Regions from separate parts of the Rhodopseudomonas sp. WA056 genome, predicted to be linked through region 1. Evidence: predicted binding sites of a transcription regulator. Region 1 holds the regulator's gene; the other holds the start of a gene.
The links. The regulator HrcA, encoded in region 1, represses chaperone genes, less so after heat shock. The targets are predictions, from matches to a motif close to GTTAGCACTCNCNNNNNGNGAGTGCTAAC.

Region 1 (4,912 bases):
CGAATAGGTCTTGCCGTCGGCTTCGACCCAAGCGTCGCCGTTCGAGGCCTTGACGATCTTGTAGGGGACGAGGCCCTTGTCCTTTTCGACCATCGGGTCGTCGTAGCGGCGGCCGATCAGGCGCTTCACCGCGAAGAAGGTGCGCTCGGGATTGGTGACCGCCTGACGCTTCGCCGGCTGGCCGACCAGACGCTCGCCGTCGTCGGTGATCGCGACGATCGACGGGGTGGTGCGCATACCCTCGGCGTTCTCGATGACTTTGGCAGACTTACCATCCATTACGGCGACGCACGAATTCGTGGTGCCAAGGTCGATACCAATGACCTTTCCCATGGTGTTCACATCCTTCTTTTTGCGGCGAGTTGGACGGGCCCTGACGGCGCACCGGTCCAAACCCCCAAGAAAATTCAATTGCTCGCGATTTGGCGGCGGTGAGCCTGATATAGGAGGGGGGGTCGGGTCCGCAAGGACCGTTGCGGTGTTTCGATCACGAAATCATGGGCTTTACGAATCGTTACGAAACACCGCGTTAGCGCGCTGCAGTGCAGCTTGCGGGGTCGGCGCCGGCAGCGCATCATCGAGGTTGCCGACCGACCGATTTGCCGCGCCCCGGCGGTCGATGCCCCACCAAACAACGGCCTCAATGCGGCCTCAGGACACTCGCCATGAGACAGATAGCGCGCCTGTTTGCGATTGCCCTGCTGTCGGTCGCCGCGACCCATGCGGTGGCTGCCGACACGGTCTACCCACGCGGCATCCGGGTCGGCATCGTGCCGATGCCAGGGCTGACCCAATCCAATGCCTTCCTGGGCTTTGAATCCGACGACCACGGCGTCAAGGTGCTGGTCTCGGAGCTGCCGGGCCCGGCCTTCGAAAAGGTCGATGCCGCGTTCAAAGCGGCGCCCGAGGGCTCGCTCGGCAACGTCAAGCCGGAGAAGATCGAGACTCCCGCCGGCAGCGGCTATTTCACCGCCGAGGACGCCGTGATCGGCCCCGACAAGGTCCGTCGCTACTCGATGATCGTGCCGGGCAGCAAGCTGTTTTCCGGGTACGTCGCGGTGCAGGTCGCCGCTGTCAAATCCGAGACGTATTCGGACGAGGCGGTCAAGAAGATGCTGGCATCGGTCTCGGTCCGCCAGCAGGTGCCGGCCGACGAGCAGATCGCCCAGATGCCGTTCAAGGTCCGCGAGCTCGGAGATTTCAAGACGGTGCGGACGCTGGCGCCCGGCGTCGCGCTGCTGCTGACCGACGGCAACGAGGAGGCGGTCGAGACCGGACCGTTCATGGTGCTGGGGTTGATCGGCTCGGTGCCTGAAAAGACCGACGACCGCGCCCGCTTCGCCCAGCAGGCCGCCGAAGCGATTCCCGGACTACGCGACGGCAAGATCACCATGTCGGAGCCGATGCGGATCGACGGCGCCCAGGGATTCGAGACCCGGATCACCGGCGTCAGCGGCAAGGACAATACGCCGGTGACCGTGGTGCAATGGCTGCGCTTCGGCAGCGCCAATGTGGCGATGCGGGTGATCGGTTCGTCACCGAAGGAGCAGTGGGCGGAGGCCTTTCCGCGCTTCCGCAAAGTGCGCGACGGACTGCAGCCGCGCTGATCGGCACCGAACGACGTACGCAACCGCGCGCCGTTTGTTCTCTCAGACCATTTGTTGAGCCTGGCGAGCGGTGCGGCTCCGGCACGGGCCGAAGCCGCGAATCGAATCAGCCGGCGCTGCCGGCCTCGGTGCCGCCGTCGCTTGGCGCAGCCTTGGCGCCGCCCTTGGCCACTCCGACCAGCGCCGGGCGCAGCACCCGTTCGCCGATCGTGAAGCCGGCCTGTACCACCTGCACAACGGTGCCGGCCGGCACCGACGGATCCGGCACTTCGTACATCGCCTGCTGGAAATTCGGATCGAACTTCTGGCCCTTAGGGTCGAACTTCTTGACGCCGTTTTTTTCCAGCGCGTTGAGCAGCGAGCGCTCGGTCAGCTCGACACCCTCGATCAGGGCCTTGAGGCCGGGCTCGGCGTTGGCGCGGGCGTCGGCCGGCACCGCATCGAGCGCGCGCTGCAGATTGTCGGCGATATCGAGCACGTCGCGCGCGAACGACGTTACCCCGTAGGTACGGGCGTCTGCGACCTCCTTCTGGGTCCGCCTGCGCAGGTTCTCCATCTCGGCCAGCGTGCGTAGCATCTTGTCGCGCGCATCCGCAGCCTCGCGCACCAGCGCCTCGTTCGATCCTTCTTCCGGGTCGTCCGGCATGATGTACGGCTTGGAAACGACCGGATCGGCGGCGGCCTGCGCCGTGTCCTGGTTGTTGTCCTTCTGTCCATCAGTCTCGGTCATCACGCTACCTTCTTGAAAAATCTCTGGATCGTTACGGGAGAGCTGGCCGGGATATCGTGGTTTGCGGCGCGAAAATCAAGTTTCGGAAAATCAGCCGCCCAGCATCCGGCTGACGATCCGCGCGGTGTAATCGACCATCGGGATCACCCGCGCATAGTTCAGCCGGGTCGGCCCGATCACGCCGAGCACGCCGACGATGTGGCCGGCCCCGTCGCTGTAAGGCGCGATGATGGTGGACGAGCCCGACAGCGAGAACAGCTTGTTCTCCGAGCCGATGAAGATCCGGACGCCGTCGGCGCTTTCGGCGCGGCCGAGCAGATCGATCACCCCGCGCTTGGTCTCGAGATCGTCGAACAATAGCCGCACCCGCTCCAGATCGTCGAGCGCATGCAGGTCTTCGAGCAGATTGGCGTGGCCGCGCACGATCAATTGCCGGTCGTCGCCGTCGCCGCCCGACCAGCTCGCGACGCCGGCCGCGATGACCTTCTGGGTGAGCTGATCCAGTTCAGCCTTGTTCTGGACCATCAGCGATTCGAGCTCGAGCCGCGCCTCCGCCAACGTCCGGCCCCGGATCCTCGCGTTAAGATAATTGGCGGCCTCCACCAGCGCCGACGACGGCACACCCGGCGGCAGCGTCAGCACACGATTTTCGACCTGACCGTCTTCGGCCACCAGAATCACCAGCGCCCGCTCCGGCTCCAGCCGAACGAATTCGATGTGCTTGAGCCGGACATTGGCCTTTGCGGTCAGCACCACCGCGGCGGCCCGCGTCAGGCCGGACAGCCGTGTCAACGCCTCGCCGAGCGCGGCTTCGACCGTGTGGGCGCGACCGACCGACGATAGCTGCGCCTGGATCGACTGTCGCTCCGGCTCGGTGAGGTCGCCGACCTGCATCAGGGCATCGACGAAGAATCGCAGACCGAGTTCGGTCGGCAACCGGCCGGCCGAGGTATGCGGGGCGTAGATCAGGCCGAGCTGTTCGAGATCGGCCATCACGTTGCGCACCGAAGCCGGCGACAGCGGGACGGAAATCAGACGGGAAATGTTGCGGGAGCCGACCGGCTCACCGGTCGCGAGATAGCTTTCGACGATCTGACGAAAAATCTCCCGCGAGCGCTCGTTGAGCTGGGCAAGGCCGGCATTGGGCGCGATCAGGCCGATCGGGTCGTGCTGAGCCAAATTGTCCTCCGTAATCCCCTTAATTTGTCGTCGCTTCGGCCCGGTTACAAGCGGGGAGCGCAGGGCTTTGGCCCACAACCCTTGCCGCTGCGGCTGCGGCCCCCTAAAAGCAGCGCAACATTGTTCTTCCCCCCTGCCATAGATGGAGGTCCCCCATGCGGCCGAGCCGCCGTGCGCCCGACGAATTGCGCGCCGTGTCGCTGGAACGCGGCGTCGTCAAATATGCCGAGGGCTCCTGCCTGGTGAAGTTCGGCGACACCCATGTGCTGGTGACCGCCACCCTGGAAGAGCGGCTGCCGCCGTGGCTGAAGGGCCAGGGCCGCGGCTGGGTGACGGCCGAATACGGCATGCTGCCGCGTGCCACGCTGGAACGCACCCGGCGCGAGGCTTCGGCCGGCAAGCAGAATGGCCGCACCGTGGAGATTCAGCGCCTGATCGGCCGCTCGCTGCGCACCATCGTCGATCTCGAGGCGCTAGGCGAGCGTCAGATCACGGTGGACTGCGACGTTCTGCAGGCCGACGGCGGCACCCGCACCGCCTCGATCACCGGCGCCTGGGTCGCGCTCGCCGACTGCCTGAACTGGATGAAGGCTCGCAACATGATCAAGACCCAGGTGCTCCGCGACAACGTCGCGGCGATCTCCTGCGGCATCTACAACGGCACCCCGGTGCTGGATCTCGACTATGCCGAGGACTCCGAGGCCGAGACCGACGCCAATTTCGTGATGACCGGCGACGGCCGCCTGGTCGAGGTGCAGGGCACCGCAGAGCGCACGCCGTTCTCGCAGGACGAGTTCCTCAAGCTGATGGCGCTCGCCCAGAAGGGCGTCGCCAGGCTGGTGGATCTGCAGAAAATGGCGGTGGGGTGAGTCATTCCTGCAACCTCTTCGCAGCGCGCGCTGAGCTAGGCTGACACCGCTATGCATCGTCGAATCACCGGTAAGCTCGTGATCGCCACCCATAATCCCGGCAAGCTGGCCGAGATGCGCGAGCTCTTGGCTCCTTACGGCATCGAAGCGATCTCCGCCGGCGAGCTCGGCCTCGCCGAGCCGGACGAGACCGGCGACAGCTTCCAGGCCAATGCCCGGATCAAGGCCGAAGCCGCCGCCAGGGCCGCGCAACTGCCGGCGTTTGCCGACGATTCCGGACTGGCAGTCGATGCGCTCGGCGGTGCCCCGGGAATATATTCCGCACGCTGGGCCGGCGAGACTAAGGACTTCGGCGCTGCCATGGCGCAGATCGAACGGCTGCTGCAGGAACGCGGCGCCACCGCGCCGGAGCGGCGCACCGCGCATTTCGTGTCGGCGCTGTGTGTGGCCTGGCCTGATGGGCACGTCGAGGAGGTCGAGGCGCACGCCGGCGGTACTTTAGTGTGGCCACCGCGTGGGACAGCCGG
Region 2 (4,912 bases), on a different contig from region 1:
CGAGTCGAAGCCGTAGGCGTACTGCTCCTTCTCGAGCACCTTGCCGACGATCACCGAGCCGTCTTCGCCGGCGTTGATGGCGATCTGGCGGGCCGGGGCGGAGAGGGCGCGACGGACGATCTCGACGCCGGTCTTCTGGTCGTCGTTCTTGGTGCGCAGGCCCTTGAGCTGCTCGGAGGCGCGCAGCAGCGCGACGCCGCCGCCCGGAACGATGCCTTCCTCGACCGCGGCGCGGGTGGCGTGCATCGCGTCATCAACGCGATCCTTGCGCTCCTTCACCTCGACCTCGGTGGCGCCGCCGACGCGGATCACCGCGACGCCGCCGGCGAGCTTGGCCAGACGCTCCTGCAGCTTCTCGCGGTCGTAGTCCGAGGTGGTTTCCTCGATCTGCGCCTTGATCTGCGCGACGCGGGCTTCGATGTCGGCCTTCTTGCCGGCGCCGTTGACGATCGTAGTGTTCTCCTTGTCGATCATCACCTTCTTGGCGCGACCCAGCATCTGCAGGGTGACGTTCTCCATCTTGATGCCGAGGTCTTCCGAGATCGCCTGGCCGCCGGTCAGGATCGCGATGTCCTGCAGCATGGCCTTGCGGCGGTCACCGAAGCCCGGCGCCTTGACGGCCGCGACCTTGAGGCCGCCGCGCAGACGGTTGACCACGAGGGTGGCGAGGGCTTCGCCTTCGACGTCCTCGGCGACAATCACCAGCGGCTTGCCGGTCTGCACCACCGCTTCGAGCAGCGGCAGCAGCTCGTTGAGGTTGGAGAGCTTCTTCTCGTTGATCAGGATGTAGGCGTCGTCGAATTCAACGCGCATCTTGTCGGCGTTGGTGACGAAGTAGGGCGAGATGTAGCCGCGGTCGAACTGCATGCCCTCGACGACGTCGAGTTCGGTCTCGAGCGACTTGGCTTCCTCGACGGTGATGACACCCTCGTTGCCGACCTTCTTCATCGCGTCGGCGAGGAACTTGCCGATCTCCGAGTCGCCGTTGGCCGAGATGGTGCCGACCTGGGCGATCTCGTCGTTCGAGGTGACCTTCTTGGAGTTCTTGACGAGGTCGGCGACGACGGCTTCCACTGCGAGGTCGATACCGCGCTTCAGATCCATCGGGTTCATGCCGGCGGCAACCGCCTTGGCGCCTTCGCGGACGATCGCCTGGGCCAGCACGGTCGCGGTGGTGGTGCCGTCACCGGCGGCGTCGGCCGACTTCGAGGCGACTTCGCGCACCATCTGGGCGCCCATGTTCTCGAACTTGTCGTCGAGCTCGATGTCCTTGGCGACGGTGACGCCGTCCTTGGTGATGCGCGGCGCACCGAACGACTTGTCGAGGACGACGTTACGGCCCTTCGGACCGAGCGTGACCTTCACGGCATTGGCGAGAATGTCCACGCCGCGCAGCATGCGGTCGCGGGCGTCGACGCCGAATTTGACTTCTTTAGCGGACATATGAGGTTTCCCTTGGGGTTATGGCGAGACCTCATCCTGAGGAGCGGACCGCAGGTCCGCGTCTCGAAGGATGAGTGGGTTCGGTGTGTGACGCTCACCCTTCGAGACGCGCCTTGCAGGCGCTCCTCAGGGTGAGGGGCTTTGCCTGTGACTTAGGCCGCCTTCTTCTTGGCGCCGGCGTCGGTGATGACGCCCATGATGTCGCTTTCCTTCATGATCAGCAGCTCTTTGCCGTCGATCTTGACTTCGGTGCCGCTCCACTTGCCGAACAGCACCCGGTCACCGACCTTGAGGTCGATCGGGATCAGCTTGCCGGCTTCGTCGCGGCCGCCCGGGCCGACGGCGACGACTTCGCCCTGCGAGGGCTTTTCCTTGGCCGTGTCAGGAATGATGATACCGCCTGCGGTCTTCTCTTCGGCGTCGATGCGCTTGACCACGACGCGGTCGTGAAGCGGACGGAAGTTCATGCAAGTCCTCCTAAGTTTCTGAACTTGTTTCAGAAATCGAAATTTTGGCAGTCGCGGACACCGAGTGCCAGCGCGACAGGGACGAGATAGTCGAGGGATTTTGGACAGACAAGGGCTGCGCGCGAAATTTTTAGCACTCGCGCGGAACATCTGCCAAACACCGTGAACGAGGATGCGGCGGCGATCAAGCCCCGAGTGTCCCGTGGCCGTCGGTGCGTCTGCTAGCACTTGAGTTAAGTCGCTGCCAACGCTGACTTTTTCTGCATTTGCCGTCGATTTTGCACTTGAGATGCCCAGCCGACATGCGTCACATTTTCAGATGCTCGGGACTGGCAAGTGAAGACCGGAGCCAGCCCCGCGGGGACAGCAGACGGAAGGACGGCATTCCCAGGCAATCCCGGTCATGAACTGTTGCGGAATGGCTGGTTCGGGAAGGAGGATTTATGGTCGAACGAGGTTCAGTTTCTGAAGACTTCAGGAAGCAGGTGCTCGGCTACGGTCTGACGACTGCCGAGATTCTCTATCGCCGCCCCGACCGGCAGTGGCTGCTGCAGAGCTACACGTGGCAGGACTACGACCTGTGTCCGACATTCCCAGAACTCTTCAAATTTCTTGCTTTCTGGCAGACCAAGCTCGAAGGGCCGCTGTTTGCGGTTCGCGTAGCTCATTCAGATCTCGTGCAGCCTGCGGAATTCAAGGCAGTTGACGGCCTGTTTCGACTGAACTGAACGCGGTCGCCAACTGGCTTTTGCTGGACATACAACCTACGTTAGTCGAGCGGAGCTGGCGTCGTGAGGTGGTTGAATGCGCAAACGTGCGGTGGACTTGTCGCTGGAGGAGTTGGCGGCGTTGGGCGGCAATGCCGCCTTGAGAGCCGCCAAGAGAGCTCAGGACGCAGGCTTGGTCGTGACGGGCACGGTCGATTTCCTCGAGAATGGTCAGGCCGCTTCGAAACTCGCGCAGCGGCAACCGTCCGGGTTGGTGGCCGTTTTCGAGGACGGCATCAATTCCGATCCAGTGGCGGCAAATTCGGACATGTCCAAACAAAACCATGGACGGAGCGATTGATTGCCTGACGCGCCGTTCCTTCTGGTGATCGCCGGTCCAAACGGGTCCGGCAAGAGTACTCTCGTAGATTACTTGATGGAAGCCGGCATCGATTGTGGCGAGCACATCAACGCGGACCAGATCGCGACGACGCTCGATTTGCCTGAGCCTCGGCGTTCGAAGCAAGCGCAACAGATTGCCGATTTTCAGCGACAGACCTGCTTGGATAGGAGGCTCGACTTCAGCTTCGAGACCGTGATGTCGCATCCAAGCAAGATCGACTTCATGATCCGGGCCGATGATGCCGGTTATGATGTGACGCTGTATTTCGTATGTACCTCTGATCCGGACATCAACGTATCCCGTGTAGCGAATCGAGTTGCCGCCGGTGGGCATGACGTCCCACGAGATCGGATCATGGCGAGATACCATCGGACTCTTGGACTGTTACCCAGCGCGGCCCTGATCGCGAAACGGACGGTCCTATTCGATAACAGTGCGATCGTCGGCATCTTGCCGAATTCGCTGCTTCCCAACCAGAAATCCGGCTTACGGCCGGTCGGTGAAGTTCTTCGCGACGGAAACAGTTACGACGTCACGCTTGAGGCGGATGTGCCTGCGTGGGTTGTCGAACACTTGGTATCTCCGCTCGATTCGCTCGCACACCAGGCAGAGGGCAAGCTTTTGTTGACAATTAGTCAAATGCCGAACGGACTGGGATGAAGACGACCTACGTCATCCCCCGACCGCCGCGCCTGTCAGGCAGGTGGTGAGCGGGCCGGAGACGATCGACCGGAAGCCTGCTTGCTCGCGCTCCGCGACCATCACGCTGCACGTCCCGGTCAGCGCCGCTTGGCGCTGAGCTCGTCGGCCGACTGCGGATCGGGCGACCACTGACGCGCGCTGCGGTCGTAGCGGCACAGTGGGACGTCGAGGCCGGTGGCGGCGATCCACAGTCGCACCGCTTCGTCGTAGTCGATCGTCGGATCGTTCAGCCGCCATCCGGGCGGCGCCCAGCCGGAATCGCCGTTCAGAGTCGGCAACCCGAGCTTGGCGGAGATCCACATCGCGTCCAATTGCTTGCCGTCGAACGCGGTCCCGGCGTCGACCACGAAGGCGCGGCACTGCGGCGGCGCGGCCGGCACCGCCGCCAGCCGCGCCAGCTCCTCGCGCCGCTCCAGACCGGCGGGTTGCAGGTTGATCTGCTCGATCAGGCACAGCGCCGCGACCACGCCGGCGATCAGCTTGCGCCGGGCGCCTTCGGCCCGCGGCGCGCAGTCGAGCCAATATTGCAGCAGCACCATCAGCCCGGCGACCAGCCACAGATTGTCCAGCAATTGGATGCGGTCGCCCGCGCGGATCGCCACGGCACCCGGCACCAGGTGATAGGGCAGCCAGAACGCGCTGAACGTCCCGACCCGCAGCGTCACCAGCCACGACAATCCCCACACCGCCACGCAGACGCTCGCGAATACGATCTGCCAGGGCATCGGGCGTGCCGGCGCCGTGCGGCGCAGCCGCAGCAGCAGGATCACCAGCGCCGCAGTCATCAGCGGCGTCACCGCCAGTGCGCGCTCGTGCTGGGCGTCGCCGATCAGCCGATCGACCAGCCAGCCCCACGCCATGTTGTGCACGCCGAGATTGATCAGATCCTTCGGAAACGGCGCGAAGCTGACATAGTCGCGGAACGAGCGCCCGGCCTGCTGGTGCAGGGCCGGCAGATAGATCGCCAGCACCGGTATCGCCCCGATCGCAAAGCCGGCGATTGCTGCGCCGATCAGCGCTGCGCAGGAACCGGGATGTCGCCGGAGCAGCGCGATCGCCTCGCGGCCACGGAGCACCGCGATGGTGCCGAGGCCGAACAGCAGCGTCAGAGCGAACAGCCAGGCGACGTAGAACGAGGTTGCGAACAGCAGCCCATAGCCGAGCCCGAAGCCGCCGGCGCGCAGCAGCGA

Region 2: a site for HrcA is predicted at 1,954-1,982, ahead of groES (co-chaperone GroES). Genes of this name have one in related genera too.

Annotation. Positions count from the first base shown of each region.
Region 1 covers NZ_QPFS01000022.1:30,716-35,627, reverse strand. The annotation lists gene dnaK (molecular chaperone DnaK) at 1-333, opposite strand, end outside; gene DU475_RS07035 (hypothetical protein) at 666-1,607, shown strand; gene grpE (nucleotide exchange factor GrpE) at 1,714-2,337, opposite strand; gene hrcA (heat-inducible transcriptional repressor HrcA) at 2,428-3,516, opposite strand; gene rph (ribonuclease PH) at 3,672-4,385, shown strand; gene rdgB (RdgB/HAM1 family non-canonical purine NTP pyrophosphatase) at 4,437-4,912, shown strand, end outside.
Region 2 covers NZ_QPFS01000037.1:10,037-14,948, reverse strand. The annotation lists gene groL (chaperonin GroEL) at 1-1,443, opposite strand, end outside; gene groES (co-chaperone GroES) at 1,596-1,910, opposite strand; gene DU475_RS09855 (usg protein) at 2,354-2,638, shown strand; gene DU475_RS09850 (hypothetical protein) at 2,715-2,978, shown strand; gene DU475_RS09845 (ATPase) at 2,979-3,680, shown strand; gene DU475_RS09840 (hypothetical protein) at 3,800-4,912, opposite strand, start outside.